3 regions of the Bifidobacterium sp. UTBIF-78 genome follow, and region 3 is predicted to be linked to each of the others. Evidence: riboswitches for the same ligand, from Rfam matches in the RefSeq annotation. Region 3 holds a riboswitch; each other region holds the start of a gene.

Region 1 (4,814 bases), on a different contig from region 3:
TTGGGTTTTCGCAGGGCGGCTATCTGTCCTACCGACTGGTCAAAGCATATCCGGACCTGTTCGATGCGGCGATACTGCTGAGCCCCTCATTCAAGGGTGAGGAGGATGCGACGCTCGAGTCACCGACGCGGTTCTTCCTGGCGTACGGCACCGAGGACCACACGATTCCCTTGGACGATCAGCACAATGCGCGTGCCGTGCTGGAAGACGCCGGCCACCTCACCTATCGGACGTACCCCGGCATGGGGCACGCCATCTGCGATCAGGAAATCGCCGACATCAGCGTTTTTCTGCGTGGACTGTAGTCACGCAGCGATCCGGCAGCAGGATTCGACTGCTGTTGGCGCCTATCTCGCTTGCAAGGGGTACATTCCGGGTTCTCCGGATAGCTATCTGCGTTGCAAGGGGTACCTGACGATGGATATTCCGAGTACGGACGGCGATATCGCAACGTTTGTACTCGGCATTTCGCCGATAAGGTACCCCTTGCAACGCAGATAGCTGTCCGCACACGCCCATATGTACCCCTTGCAAGCCAGATACCATGCTTGCAAAGTGTTCAACCACCGGCGGTCCCTGCATTCGTGCTTGCACGAACCGCGTTTCAGGCCACCCAAATGACTATCTGCGTTACAAGAGGCTGTTCAACGGGGATTCTGAGTACAGACACCGATATATCGGCATCCATACTCGGAGCTTGCCCTGTTGGGGAGCCCCTCGTAACGCAACTAGTGGTCCGTCTCTATAAATAATTGAGGGCTTCAGCTTTTTTCTCCCCAGTCATCTTCGCTGACGGCCCTCTCATCAGAGAGGGCCGATACCACTCCAACAATTGAGAGACAAACCATTAGCGTCCAGGGAACGGCGGCGTCCCCCGCTTGGCAGCGCTCACGCGCGTGCCGCGTCCCATTCGGGCTTCCACGAGTACTGCATGTCGTAGGCGCTGGCCCAGAACATATACTCGTTTTCGACACCGACGACGAAGATCTCGGTGAGTTCGGCCTTGCTCTCCTCGCTCAGCCCCTCCACGAGCGTCTCGATGTGCTTGAGCAGCCACGCCGCCGAGCTCCAGAACTCGTCGGTCTTGTACGTGTCGACCCAGCTCTTGTATGGGTTCGACTCCAGCGAATCGCCGAATTCGCGGGCGAGACGCTGCCCGTAATCGGCGTACACCCAAGCGCAGGGCAGCACGGCCACGAGAACGTCAACCAGCGGATTGCCGTAGGCGATGGACAGGATGTTCGACGTGTAGGCGCGTGCGAACGCCGACTGACGCACCGAGTTCATCTCCGCCTCGGTCACGCCGAAGCTCGCCATGTACTTGCGGTGCATGGCGGATTCCACGTTGAAGATGGCGTTCTGCACATCAACCATGAAGCGCATGATCTCGGGGTCGTGCGTCTTGGTGAGCGCGAGGGCGTGGACCTTGGCGTAGTCGTCGAGGTAGCGGTAGTCCTGCAGCAGGTAGAAGGCGAACTTCTCACGGTCGAGCGTGCCGGCGCCAAGTTCGCGCAGGAACGGCTGGCGGTATCCCTCCTCCCAGACGTGGTCGGCGGCCTTGCGCAGGCGCTGCGCGAACGGCGGCAGATGGTCGAGCGTGATGGGTCCGAATGCGGCGGCGTCGAACGACGATGACGTGACGGTGTCGGCGGTCATATGCGATTGCTCCCTTCGATGGTGTTGGCCAACAGGTTCCAAGGGTCAGGCCCGCGCCTTTCTCAACCTCGAGCCGGCCGAGCGGATATCCAAGCGTCCAGATCATCAGACGGGATTCGCGCGGCCGGCTCAGGTTCCCCTGCAACGTCGCTCATTATAACGGCAGACCGGGCGCAGCGCCATGGCGGCTAAAACCGCAGCAGATGCGATCGACGATTCGGCCGGCGTATAACGCCTCCCCACGGAACCGCCTACTCTGGAATCAGAGGTTGATGAGGAATCCGTGGAAGCAAGCAACAACAGATGCGAGCCGCAGGACGGTCTCAGCCATCGAGAAGGAGCATACGATGCGATATTTCACCACCGACACGCATTTCGGGCATCCGCTGGTCACCGTGCTACGTGGATTCACCACGTTCGATCCGAGTCGTTCGACCTACGAGGAGATTCTGCACACCTACGGCCGCAAGGCCGCCGAGGACTGGGCCAAGAAGACCGCGCTCGATTCGGGGCTCACCTTCCGCGAGGCGGCCGACACCGACGCCCACGACCGGGCGGTCATCGATGCCATCAACGCACAGGTCCGGCCCGATGACGAACTCTGGATTCTCGGCGACATCGGATTCCGCACGTCGCTCAATCATTTCAAGGATTGCCTGCGGGCGCTTAACTGCAGGCACCTGCATGGCGTGATCGGCAATCACGACGATTGGTGGCTCGAGGATAAGCCTGCGCGCAACCTGTTCGAAACCCTGGAGCCCAACGACGCCGTCGATATCGACGGGCTTGGCACGGTCAACCTGTCGCATTTCCCCTATCGTGAGGATCTGGCATACAGCTGGCCCGACGATGTGGCGAAATTCAGCGCGAAGGCGCTGCCGTTCGACGGCCGGATGCTGCTGTACGGGCACACCCACCAGCTCTCCCCCGACGGCGCCCGCCCCGAGGCGTTGAACGTGGGGCTTGATGCTTGGTCGCTGCAGCCGGTGAGCGAGTCGCAGGTCATCGCGTGGTTCCGCGAACACGCCACGGCGAGAGACATGGGCAGGGCCAACGCCGCGGGGACTCCGTCGCTCGACATGCCTACGTTCTGAGCGCAACAGGACTGATCGCAATCGTCGCAATAGCCTAATCAGCTTCCGGCGCAGCACGGTTACGACGAGTACAGTTGTCAACGGCGGGGCATCCGCCTCGGCACACTGGCCAAGCACTGGCCCAGATATGCATGCAAACAGCACAAGACAGCAAAGGAGCGATGATGACGCTGATGGAACCGCCGGCAATCCCCACGCGCAAGGCACATGACGGGCTGGAATTGCCCGCCATCGGATTCGGCACATACAAAGTGAACGGCTTCGCGGGCGCGGAGGCCATCAAGTCGGCACTGGAGGTGGGCTACCGGCTCATCGATTCCGCGTTCAACTACGAGAACGAGGGCATGGTCGGCAAGGCGATCCGCGAGTCCGAAGTGCCGCGCGAGGAGATCATCGTGGCCTCGAAGCTGCCCGGCCGTCATCACCAGTACGATCAGGCGCGCGCGACCATCGAGGAGTCGGTGGCCCGCATGGGACTCGACTACATCGATCTGTACCTCATCCATTGGCCCAACCCCTCGCAGGGTCAGTTCGTGGAGGCGTGGCAGGCGCTAGTCGATGCGCAGCAGCAGGGCATCGTCAAGCATATCGGCGTGAGCAACTTCCTGCCCGGCCACATCGACCTGCTCATCCGTGCCACCGGTGTGACGCCGGCCGTCAATCAGGTGGAGCTGCATCCGTTCTTCCAGCAGAACGAGCAGCGCGCCTATGACGAGGCCCACGGCATCATCACCGAGGCGTGGAGCCCGCTCGGACGCGCCAACCAGATGCTCAAGGACCCGACCATCGTGCGCATCGCCGAGAAGCACGGCGTCTCCCCCGTGGCCGCCATCCTGCGCTGGCATCTGCAACTGGGCGACGTGGCGATTCCGAAGTCCATGCACCGCGAACGCCAGCGCGCCAACCTCGACCTGACCGGTTTCGCGCTCGACGAGCAGGACATGCAGGACATCGCCGCCATGGACAACCCGGAGGGCTACACCTTCGGTCAGAACCCCCACTGGCACGAAGAGGACTGAGGCGGCGGCTCGGTGTGGTCGGCATGGCGTAATCGATACGGTGCGATCGACATGGTACGGTCGGCTCGACACAATGTCGTACTCGGACACCAAGCCCGTCACTGACCGCCGGCGCCCGACGGATATGGGGCAGATCGTCATGACTTAGGTACTTCTGTCGTTTCTTAGGCAGGTCACGGAGGAAAACACGTATGCAAAGGCTGAAATACGTGTTCAACGCCGAGAGGCACGTACCCAAGAAACGACAGAAGTACCTAAGAAACAAGCCACATCACATGTCGGAGCCGTCAAGCCCCCTGCCGGCTGATGCCGCCCTTGTGTCCTGTGGCCTTGAATGGCTTGGTGCGAACGGAAACGGCGCCTGACAACGACGTCTTGCCTCTCGTGCGCCGCTCGTCATGTTGAGCGGGCTGAGTGGATTGATTGGGCTGCCGGCCGCGTGCGCCGGGCTTGGCGTTGATGCCTTTGGCCTGCAGCGCCTTCACCCAACGTTCATCCATATAGTTCACATCATCCTCCATCGCTCACCCCACCAGCCACTTGAATTTGGCCACCGAATACAGTGGAACGAACGGAATGAGAATCGGCGTACGGTTCGCATAGTCACGGTATTCGGGATTGTCGCCATAATTCTTAGTCTGGCGGATTTCGAGCCGACGAGCCCCACCGAACATAATCCAGACAATGCATGCCCAGCCGGCGACGGCCGCCAGCCACTGCCAGATACCGTGCATCGCGGTCCAGCCGGATACGAACACGCCGGTCCATGTCAGGACTTCGCCCAGATAGTTCGGGCAACGCACGAGACGGAATACGCCCACGTCGCAGAATCGTTTCGGATGCTGCTGCTTGAATCGGTTTTTGGTGGCGTCGGCCACGGATTCCAAGACGATGCCGACGGCCATGATCACCGCGCCGACGACGGCCACCGCATCCGTCGTCGCATTATTGGACAAGCGGAACAGCACCGGAGAGGTCTCGCAGGCATATAGCAGCGCGCAGGCAAGCCAGACCAGGATCTTCACGAGGAACGGCGTGCTCGAAC
Region 2 (4,814 bases), on a different contig from region 3:
CACGATGCGCTTGGCGTAGCCGTGCTTCCTCTCGCCGCGCACGGCCTTCCATCCCTCGACCATCGCGCGCGTGGCGGCCTCCGGGTCGTCCGCGCCGGCGATGGCGGAGACGGCGAACCAGCCGGCGGCCTTGGTGCCCGCCAGCATGGTCATGTCGGCCGCGGTCACGCCGCCGCCCACGACCACCGGGAAGTCGCAGGCCGCGCAGATGGTGTTGATCTGCTTGTCGTCCAGCGTCTTGCCGGAACCGTCGTTGCCGCCGACCGAAGCCTCGGGCTTGGTCTTGGAGACGTGCAGCGGGCCGGCGCCGATGTAGTCGATGCAGCCGTCGGGCAGCTCGTTGATGAGCTTGACGAGGCTTTCGGTCTCGGCGGAAAGACCCACAATCGCCTCGTCGCCGAGCAGGGCGCGGGCCTCGCGCGGCTCCATGTCGGTCTGGCCGATATGCACGCCGTCCACCTTGATGCCCTTGCGACGGGCCTGCCAGACCACATCCGCGCGGTCGTCGATCACGAAGGCCACGGAGTCGGACTTGTTGTTGTCCTCGATGATCTGCGCGATGTCTTGGGCCATGGAGGTCAGTTCGGAGGCGTCCGCCTTCTTGGCGCGCAACTGGATGAAGGTTGCGCCGCCGCGCAGGGCCTGATCAACCACATCGGTGAGCGGGCGGCCCTTGCAGTCCTCGGGGCCGACCACGAAGTACGCGGACAGGTCGAACGAGTCGCGCATGGAGGCGTATGGGTATTCGTTGTTCATTGGTGTTCCTTGGTGTTGGGTTATTAAGGAAGTCTTGTTGTGTATCAGTGGGCGGGGGAAGTGAGGATTTCTCGGTCTTGACGCCCTCTGCTGAGGGGCTGGCCGGCGGATCATGGGCAAGTCGGGTACCGGTGGGCTTGGCTCCCTCTGATGAGGGAGCTGACTCGCGTAGCGAGGCCGGAGAAGAGACCGCCCCTCTCAACTCGCTACGGTCTACTGCACCGCAATCGCCGATTCCGCCACCTGTTCGGGCGTGAGATTCCACAGCGCATCCAGTAGATGCACTTGGAACGAGCCCGGGCCGTCGGCCTTGGCCTCGGCGATCTCGCCCGCGCGGTTGTACAGCAGGGTTGCCGCAAGGGCTGCGGTCAACGGTTCGGCGACGGCCAGATACGTGGCGGTCACGCCGCCCAACGAGCAGCCGGCGCCGGTGATCTTGGACATCAGCGCGCTGCCGCCCGGCAAGCGGTAGACCTGCTCGCCGTCGGTCACCAGATCCACCGCGCCCGAGACGGCCATGGCCGCCTTGCCGGCAGGGGCTGAGGCGGTGAGGAACCGGGCCAGTCGCTTCGCCGGTTCGACGGCCGCGTCCACCTCATCCACCGACTCGACGCCGGCGGGACGGGTCTCCGGATTGTTGCCGTCGGACTGGTTCAGCCCCCACATATCGGCCAGCGCGATGATTTCGGAGGCGTTGCCGCGCACGATGGTCGGCGGTGTGGCGCGGAAGGCGCGCAGAATCTCGGTGCGCGTCCGGCCGATGCCCGCCGCCACCGGGTCCAGCACCCACGGGTGGCCGGATTTGCGGAAGGCACGCGCGATCTGCGGCAGCGCGTCCGCGTAGAAGGGCAGCAAAGTGCCCACATTGATGTAGTCGGCGCCGGAGATGGAGGCCGTGTCGATCACGTCGTCCGGCAGGAAGCTCATGGCAGCCGTGCCACCGGCCGCAAGCTGTGCGTTGGCCACCAGATTGATGGTCACGAAGTTCGTGAACGACTGAGCCAGCGGCGTCTTGGCCTTCACATCCCGTACGGCCTGCGCGATGCCGTGGCGTAGCGAGGCGAGCTCGTCGTCATCGGCGTGTGCGCCCGCCGTGGCTATATTGCTATTGCTCGCATTGCCGGCATTGCCCGCATTCGCGCAATGGCAATCAGCGCAATGCCCGTGCTCGTCATGGTCGTGTCCATTCGCACCGTGTGCGTCCGTGCAACATGATGCGTGCGAATCATCGCTCATATCACTGCTCCCTACGATGGTCTTAACCAACAGGTTCTAAGGGTCAGGCCGTGGCCATTCTCAACCCGCGTTCCCACGGGTTCCCCTGCATTACGTTGCCGACGTTATGCCCCAACATGGACATGGTTGTTACAAAATCGCACAGAAACGGCGAATCGGCCTGCTTCGGGTCTGGCGAGTCGCAGCTCGGCATGGTATAAATCCGCGATCTCTTTGACGATGGACAGGCCCAATCCATTGCCGGGCCGGTTCTCCAACCGTGAGGCCGCGCCTCGGTGGAAGGGAACGAGCAAGTCGTCCAGATCGCTGGAATCGGAAGGCCGGCCGGCATCGGAGGAGCCACCGGATTCGTCGGGGTTGCCGGATTCGCCGGAATCGTGCGCGGCATTGTTGCCGGCCGACCCATCGTTGACGGTCGCATCGCCGGCGGCCCCGCCATCGGCACCCGTCTCCGTGCTGTTCTCCACCAACAGCTCCGCGCAGCCGTCCACCGCGCAGCCATCCATCGTACCGTCGTCTACCGTGCTGCCACTCACCGTGCTACCGTCCGCGGTATCGCCACTCACCGTACTGTCGTCCACTACGCCGCCTGCCGCACGCACAGTGACGGCGATGTCCCCGCACTCCACGTTATGCACCACCGCATTGCGCACGAGATTGCCGACCAGCAGCGCGAGCATCGTCTCGTCCGCCCGCACCCGCACCGACCGGTCGATGTCGGTGCGCACGTTCAATCCGCGCGCCTCGATCGCATCCCACGAGACATCCAGCGCGTGTTCCGCCGCATCCCCGAGCGATGTCTCCGGCGGCTCCGCGTCGCCGTGATGCAACGCCATGTTCTGCACGCGCGACAGCGCCAACAGCCCCTCCACCAGATCGGCGGCGTTCCGATCGGCGTCGAGCGCGCGCCGCACTGCGGGCTCCACATCATCGGGGAAGCGGCCCTGGCTCAGCGGCGCGTCCAGACTGGTCTCGATCACCGCGATCGGCGTGCGCAGCTCGTGCGACGCGTTCGCGATGAACTGCCGTTGCGTGGCCGCCGCGCGCTCGATACGCTCCAGCATGGTGTTCACGTCCCCGGCCAGATCGGTCACCTCGTCGGACCCCGCCAGCGTCACGCGCCCACCCGGTTCGGCAGGGTCAAGCCGCTGCATCTGAGCGCCCAGCGACGAGATGCGCCCGGCCAGCCGCCGCGAGATGAGCCACGCCATGATCATGGCCAGCACGGCGAACGCGGCGAACAGCGCCAGCGAGAACCACATGGCGCTCTGCATCAGGGGCTTGCGCATGTCCGCATCGCTGATCTCCATGATCGAGCCGGGCGTCATCGGCCCGCAGCCCACCGCGTAATTGGTGTAATAACAGCCGGTGGTTGACACATAGAGCTCGCCGTTCTCGGGCGAGGGCAGCGTGGAGCCCTTGGCCACCTGATACAACCGGTAGGACGACCGGTCGTAGATGCGGCTGAAGAACATGGCCTGCAACGCCAGCGCGATTGCCAGAAACACCGCCACCAACAGACCGATGGCCAGCGCGATCTTGCCCCGGAATGTGCGGGGAGCCAACCGTACGCGAAGGCGTCGTCGCGTACGACGTTCGTGGTGCTCGCTCATGGCAGCCGGTACCCCTTCCCGCGGGCCGATTCGATGGCCCCGCGTCCGCCGGCGCGTTCGATCTTCTGCCGCAGCGTGTAGATGACGGTTTTCGCCGCGCCCGTGCTGGCCGAACCATCCGGCCAGACCTCGGCGATGAGCTCGTCGAGACCGACCCATCCGCTGTCCGCCTCGTCCAGACGCCGCAGCACCGCGAATTCCTTGGCCGTCAGGTCCAGCGGGGTCTCATGCCAGTACGCGAGCCGACGTTCGCAATCGATCATGAGCGGGGAGGGTCCGGTTCCGGGTGCCGAGCCGGGCCCGCCGCTGCCAAGCGACCCGCGATGGCGCGAATCGTGCCGCAGCAACGCGCGGATGCGGGCCGACAGCTCCCGGAAAGCGAACGGCTTGGCCAGATAGTCGTCCGCGCCGAGGTCCAGCCCCTCCACGCGGTCCTCGAGGCTGCCGGAGGCGGTGACCATGAGCACGCTCACGTCGATGCCCATCGAACGGATCGTCGTCATCACCGTGTCGCCGGACATGACGGGCAGATCGCGGTCGAGCAGCACGATGTCGATGTCCTCCCGGTGCGCGGCGAGCAACTCCAGCGCCTCGACGCCGGTCCCGGCCGTCCAAGTGCGGTACCCCTCATGCCGCAGCGCGTCGTCGAGCGAGGCGGCCATGCCTGTGTTGTCCTCGACGATCAGTATCCCCGCCATCTTCCGCCGCCTCACGATCCGGTCATTCCCCGTGTCGGTTTCCCGCACTGATTGCCCCGATTGCCGATATGCCGGCCTCTACCAGATGTACTCCACGGGGTCGTCGGTGCTGCTTGACGACCAGCCCTGCGCCGCCTTGCAGCCGCGCACGCGCGAGTCGTCGAAGTCGTAGCCGAGCTTGTCCTTTGCATCCGTGAAGCCTTCCGTTTGGAGCAGGGTATACCCGTCATTGAAGTCCTTGACCGTATAGCTTGCGGGCACCACGCCCTCGCGTTTCATGCAGTCGACGACCGCCTCCTCCACATTCGCATAGAGATTCGGGTTGCCCTGCTGCTGCCCGTACAGCCGCTGCACATGATCGAATCGCAGATAGCAGTCGGCGTAGGCGTCCTGCCATGCCTCCTCCTGCGCGTCGGTGCCCGGCATGTGGCTCATGATGTCCATCATGCCGTTCGGGAACCGTTCGAGCTTCGGCTCCTTGAATCCGCGGTCGACCATGCAGGTCTTGTAG
Region 3 (4,814 bases):
CGTGATGCCGGGCCGCACCCACATGCAGCACGCCCAGCCCGTGCTGCTCGCCCATCAGCTCATGGCCCACGCATGGCCGCTCATCCGCGACGTGCAGCGCCTCATCGACTGGGACAAGCGCATCAACGCCTCCCCGTATGGCTCCGGCGCGCTCGCCGGCAACACGTTGGGCCTCGACCCGGAGGCCGTGGCCCGCGAGCTCGGCTTCTCCCGTGTGACCGACAACTCCATCGACGGCACCGCCTCCCGTGATTTGGTGGCCGAATTCGCGTTCATCGCCGCCATGACCGGTGTGGATATCTCCCGTCTCTCGGAGGAGATCATCATCTGGAACACGCAGGAGTTCGCCTTCGTCAAGCTGGACGACGCTTACTCCACCGGCTCCTCGATCATGCCGCAGAAGAAGAACCCGGACATCGCCGAGCTGGCACGTGGCAAGTCCGGCCGTCTCATCGGCGACCTGACCGGCCTTATGACCACGCTCAAGGGCCTGCCCACCGCCTACGCCCGCGACCTGCAGGAGGACAAGGAGGCGGTGTTCGATCAGGTCGACACGCTCGAGGTGCTGCTGCCCGCCTTCACCGGCATGGTCCGTACCATGCGTTTCGATGCTGACCGTCTTGAGGCCGAGGCTCCGACCGGATTCGCGCTCGCCACCGATATCGCCGAATGGCTGGTCAAGAACGGGGTGCCGTTCCGCCACGCCCACGAGCTGTCCGGCGCGTGCGTCAAGCTCGCCGAAGGCCGCGGTCAGGAGCTGTGGGACCTGACGGACGAGGACTTCGTCGAGACGTTCTCCGCGTTCCTGCCCGCCGACAAGGCCCCGGGTGTGCGCGAGGTGCTGTCGAGCCACGGTTCGGTCAACTCTCGCAACGGCAAGGGCGGCACCGCCTACGGCCGTGTGCGCGAGCAGATCGTCGATGCCAAGGCCGAGGCGGAGGAGCTCAAGGTCTTCGCGGACTCGTCCTCGGATGGTTCCGCCTACAAGGCGCCCGGCACGTTCTAAGGTTCGCCGAGGCTCGCAAAGATTCGTAATACCCGCAGGCTCACCAAGGCCTCAGGTTCCTGGAGTTCCGGACTTTCCCCGCGCTTCCGGACTTGCCCGGGCCTTTTCGCGCACTTGCGGTCTCCCGAACGAACTTCCAATCCAGTCGGCTCCCTCTCCGTGAGGGGGCCGTTTTTCGTGTCGCACAGCCGGTTGTCATCGTGGACATCTACACTAGAGCGCAGTACGAACGGGAGCCGTAAGGCTGAGAGGAAGCGTGAAGCTTCGACCGGGGAACTTGACGCGGGTCATGCCGCCGTAAGGAATCGTCGTTTGGATTTGTCAGGGGATGCAGTCGAAGCTTCCAAGGACTCGCAGCGTTGCGACAGACCGCTCGTGGAGCACTATAACCAAGCTGTAGGGCTGATAGGCGCGGGTCTAGTCATCGCGGGATTCGTGAAGACGAAGGCGAGAGACGGACGCAGTGCATATCGGGCATACGGTCGCATGACTGGGTTCATGAATGGGCGCACCACTTAGGGTACGGTTCGTTTCGTGCGCCCTTTTTTAGTATTCGGAGGGATTATGCAGGTCAACGGCGAGCAGGTCACGCTTGACGCACCGGTCAGCGTGGCCGACTACCTCGAAGCGCACGGATTCCGTGCCGAACGGGTGGCCATCGAACTCAACGGCGAGATCATCCCGCGTGAGCGGCGTGCGGACGTCATGCTGGACGACCAGTGCGTCATGGAAATCGTTCAATTCGTCCAAGGTGGATGAATCCGGAACGGATGTAAGGAAAGGAAACCAATCATGAGCAACATCAATCCGGTCACTGAGGAATCCGTCGAGGCCACGCCGTTGCCGCCGCAGCCGAAGGTCGTCAATCCGGTGGGCACGGCCGCTCCCATGCTGCCGGTCGAGGATAAGCCGCTGAACCTCGGCGGCCATGAGTTCCAGTCGCGTTTCATTCTGGGTTCCGGCCGCTATGACCTGAACCTCATCAAGGCCACCGTCGAACACGCCGGCACGCAGATCGTCACCATGGCGCTGCGCCGTGCGCAGACCACCGAGAACAGCGTGCTCGATTACATTCCCGAAGGCATCACGCTGCTGCCGAACACCTCCGGCGCGCGCAACGCCGAAGAGGCCGTGCGCATCGCCCGTCTCGCACGCGAGGTGTGCCACACCGATTTCGTCAAGGTGGAGATCGAGCACGAGACCAAGTATCTGCTGCCGGACAACGCCGAAACCATCCGCGCCACCGAAATGCTGGCCAAGGAAGGATTCGTGGTCATGCCGTACATGTTCCCGGACCCTATCGCCGCACGTCAGCTCGAGGAGGCCGGCGCGGCAGCGGTCATGCCGCTCGGCTCGCTCATCGGCTCCAACATGGGCCTGCGCATGCGTGACTTCATCGAGATCATCATCGCCAACGCGCATGTGCCGGTGATCATCGACGCCGGCATCGGCCGACCGAGCCAGGCTTGCGATGCGATGGAGATGGGCGCGGACGCCGTCATGGCATACACCGCCGTGGCCTCCGCGGGCAACATCCCGCTGATGGCCGAGGCGTTCAAGAACGCCATCAACGCCGGCCGTGCAGCCTACCTGTCCGGTCTCGGCAAGGTGACCGAAGGCCAGGCCGTGCCGTCCAGCCCGACCACTGGATATCTGCACTGAAATTTGTATTGATATTTGGGATTGCTCCCTGCGGGTTGGCGATGGTTCCCCTCAGTCCGTCCGGCTCTCCTCAGTCCGCTTCGCGGCCAGCTCCCCTCAGGGAGGGGAGCCGAGTGGGGGGAATGACGTCGCGATTATCTCACGTAAGGGGAGGCGAGTGGGGGCTGGCGTTGCGGTTCTCTCGCTTGAGGGGAACGGGGGCTCGTCGCTTCGGCTTCCTTGCTTGGGGAGCCGGGATTTGGAGACAACATGGCATTATCGGATGAACAGCTTGAACGGTACTCCCGTCACCTCATCCTGAAGGGTGTGGGCGTAAAAGGGCAGAAGCGGCTGCTTGCCGCCAGCGTGCTCATCATCGGAGCGGGCGGACTCGGCTCGCCAGCAGCCCTGTATTTGGCGGCAGCGGGCGTGGGACGCATCGGACTCGTGGACGGCGATGTGGTCGATCTGAGTAACCTCCAGCGTCAGATCATCCACACCAACGCCGCGGTCGGCACCCCCAAGGTGGAATCAGCCGCGGCGGCCATCCGCGCGCTCAACCCGGACGTGACAGTCGAGACCCACCATGAACTGGTGGACGCCCGCAACATCGCCGCGCTGATCGAACCGTATGACCTGGTGATCGATGCCACCGACAACTTCGCGGCCAAATTCCTCATCAACGACGCCTGCGTGCTGGCCGGCAAGCCGTTCATCCACGCCGGCGTGGTCGGATTCGCCGGTCAGGTGATGGACGTGGTGCCCGGCGAGGGACCGTGCTACCGGTGCATCTTCCGTGATATGCCAGCGGCGGGCGAGATCCCGACCTGCAAGGAGGCCGGCGTGCTTGGCGCGGTGGTCGGCGTGATCGGCAGCCTTGAGGCCACCGAAGCCGCCAAACTCATCGTCGGCGTGGGGGAGCCGCTGGTGGGCCGCATGCTCACCGTCGACGCGTTGACAATGAACATCCGCCGTGTGCCGCTGCCCACGCATGTGCCGGACTGCCCGGTATGCGGTGATCACCCGACCATCACCACACTCGAGCCGGCCAACTACGTCCAGCCGGTCTGCGCCATCTGAACCGCGCCATCTGAACCATCGAACAGGACGACCGCGTAGGCTCGTCCGCACGGCCATCGGGAACGGCCATTTTTGGAAGGGGAAAACCATGACCATCACCTTGAAGCACGATCATGATGCCGACGACTACCGGCACATCGACGCGAATGAATTCGCACATCTTGACACATCCTCGGTCACGTTCTTGGATTTGCGCGCGCCGGATGAAGTGCTGGTGCACCCGATCGCCGGAGCGATCAACATCCCGTTCGAGAACATCGGACACATCGGCGATGCGCTGAGCGACATTCCGAAATCCAAGCCGGTGGTCGTCTTCTGCCGGGTGGGCGACTGGAGCACGCAGGTGTGCGAGATTCTGGCCGATCGCGGATACGATGCCGTCAATCTCGATGGCGGGTATGAGGCGTTGCGGGAAGCCGCCGCCGGGGAGTCCGGGGATGCTCGGGCCGAGAGCAATCCGTCCGAGAAGGGGCAGTCCGGCTCCGGCTCGTCGTCGCATGCGGCCGCTTCCGGTTCCGCGCCGGTCATGCCGCCCGTCGCACCGGTCACGTTGACCGCGCCCGTCTCATCCAAGGCCAAAACAGGCGACGGCACCGCATCGAGCGGAACCGCAACGCCGCAGCTGCTGCATGTGGATGCCAAGGGACTCAAATGCCCCGGACCGATTGTGGCCGTGGCCGATGCCCTGCGCGACCAGCCGGTCGGCACCCGCCTGAAGGCCGAGGCCACCGAGGACGCCTTCTGCTCGGACATCGCCGTATGGGCCGAACGCACCGGCAACCGTCTCATCGATCTTCGCCGGGACGACGAGGGCATCATCCACGTCGAGCTTGAGAAAACAGCCGCACAGCCTGCGGGGCGGTCTCTCGGCGCGAACCCGAGCGCGGCTGCGGTGCCGACTCCCGCTGACGCCGGCGGCGATGTGCTCCATGACAAGACCTTCGTGGTGTTCAGCGGCGATTTGGACAAGACCATCGCCGTGTTCATCATGGCCAACGGCGCCGCGGCGATGGGACGCAAGGTCACCATCTTCTTCACGTTCTGGGGGCTCAACATCCTGCGCCGCCCCAAGCGCGTACGCACGAAC

The links. A riboswitch is a leader RNA that binds a small molecule or an ion and turns the genes downstream of it on or off. The one in region 3 is predicted to bind thiamine pyrophosphate.
Region 1: it holds a riboswitch for thiamine pyrophosphate, as region 3 does, so the genes downstream of both, tenA (thiaminase II) here and thiS (sulfur carrier protein ThiS) in region 3, are expected to answer to the same signal.
Region 2: it holds a riboswitch for thiamine pyrophosphate, as region 3 does, so the genes downstream of both, BG22_RS09265 (hydroxyethylthiazole kinase) here and thiS (sulfur carrier protein ThiS) in region 3, are expected to answer to the same signal.

What each region holds. Positions count from the first base shown of each region.
Region 1 is NZ_JFAO01000003.1:98,860-103,673, reverse strand. It holds gene BG22_RS00945 (dienelactone hydrolase family protein) at 1-305, shown strand, start outside; gene tenA (thiaminase II) at 889-1,656, opposite strand; TPP riboswitch at 1,650-1,807, opposite strand; gene BG22_RS00935 (metallophosphoesterase family protein) at 2,004-2,750, shown strand; gene BG22_RS00930 (aldo/keto reductase) at 2,921-3,769, shown strand; gene BG22_RS00925 (hypothetical protein) at 4,057-4,290, opposite strand; gene BG22_RS00920 (DUF1295 domain-containing protein) at 4,294-4,814, opposite strand, start outside.
Region 2 is NZ_JFAO01000046.1:5,968-10,781, forward strand. It holds gene thiC (phosphomethylpyrimidine synthase ThiC) at 1-756, opposite strand, end outside; gene BG22_RS09265 (hydroxyethylthiazole kinase) at 970-1,992, opposite strand; TPP riboswitch at 1,984-2,089, opposite strand; gene BG22_RS09270 (HAMP domain-containing sensor histidine kinase) at 2,097-3,605, opposite strand; gene BG22_RS09275 (response regulator transcription factor) at 3,602-4,303, opposite strand; gene BG22_RS09280 (hypothetical protein) at 4,382-4,814, opposite strand, start outside.
Region 3 is NZ_JFAO01000019.1:22,820-27,633, reverse strand. It holds gene argH (argininosuccinate lyase) at 1-1,006, shown strand, start outside; TPP riboswitch at 1,226-1,328, shown strand; gene thiS (sulfur carrier protein ThiS) at 1,571-1,765, shown strand; gene BG22_RS05125 (thiazole synthase) at 1,799-2,668, shown strand; gene thiF (thiazole biosynthesis adenylyltransferase ThiF) at 2,918-3,727, shown strand; gene BG22_RS05115 (DsrE/DsrF/DrsH-like family protein) at 3,816-4,814, shown strand, end outside.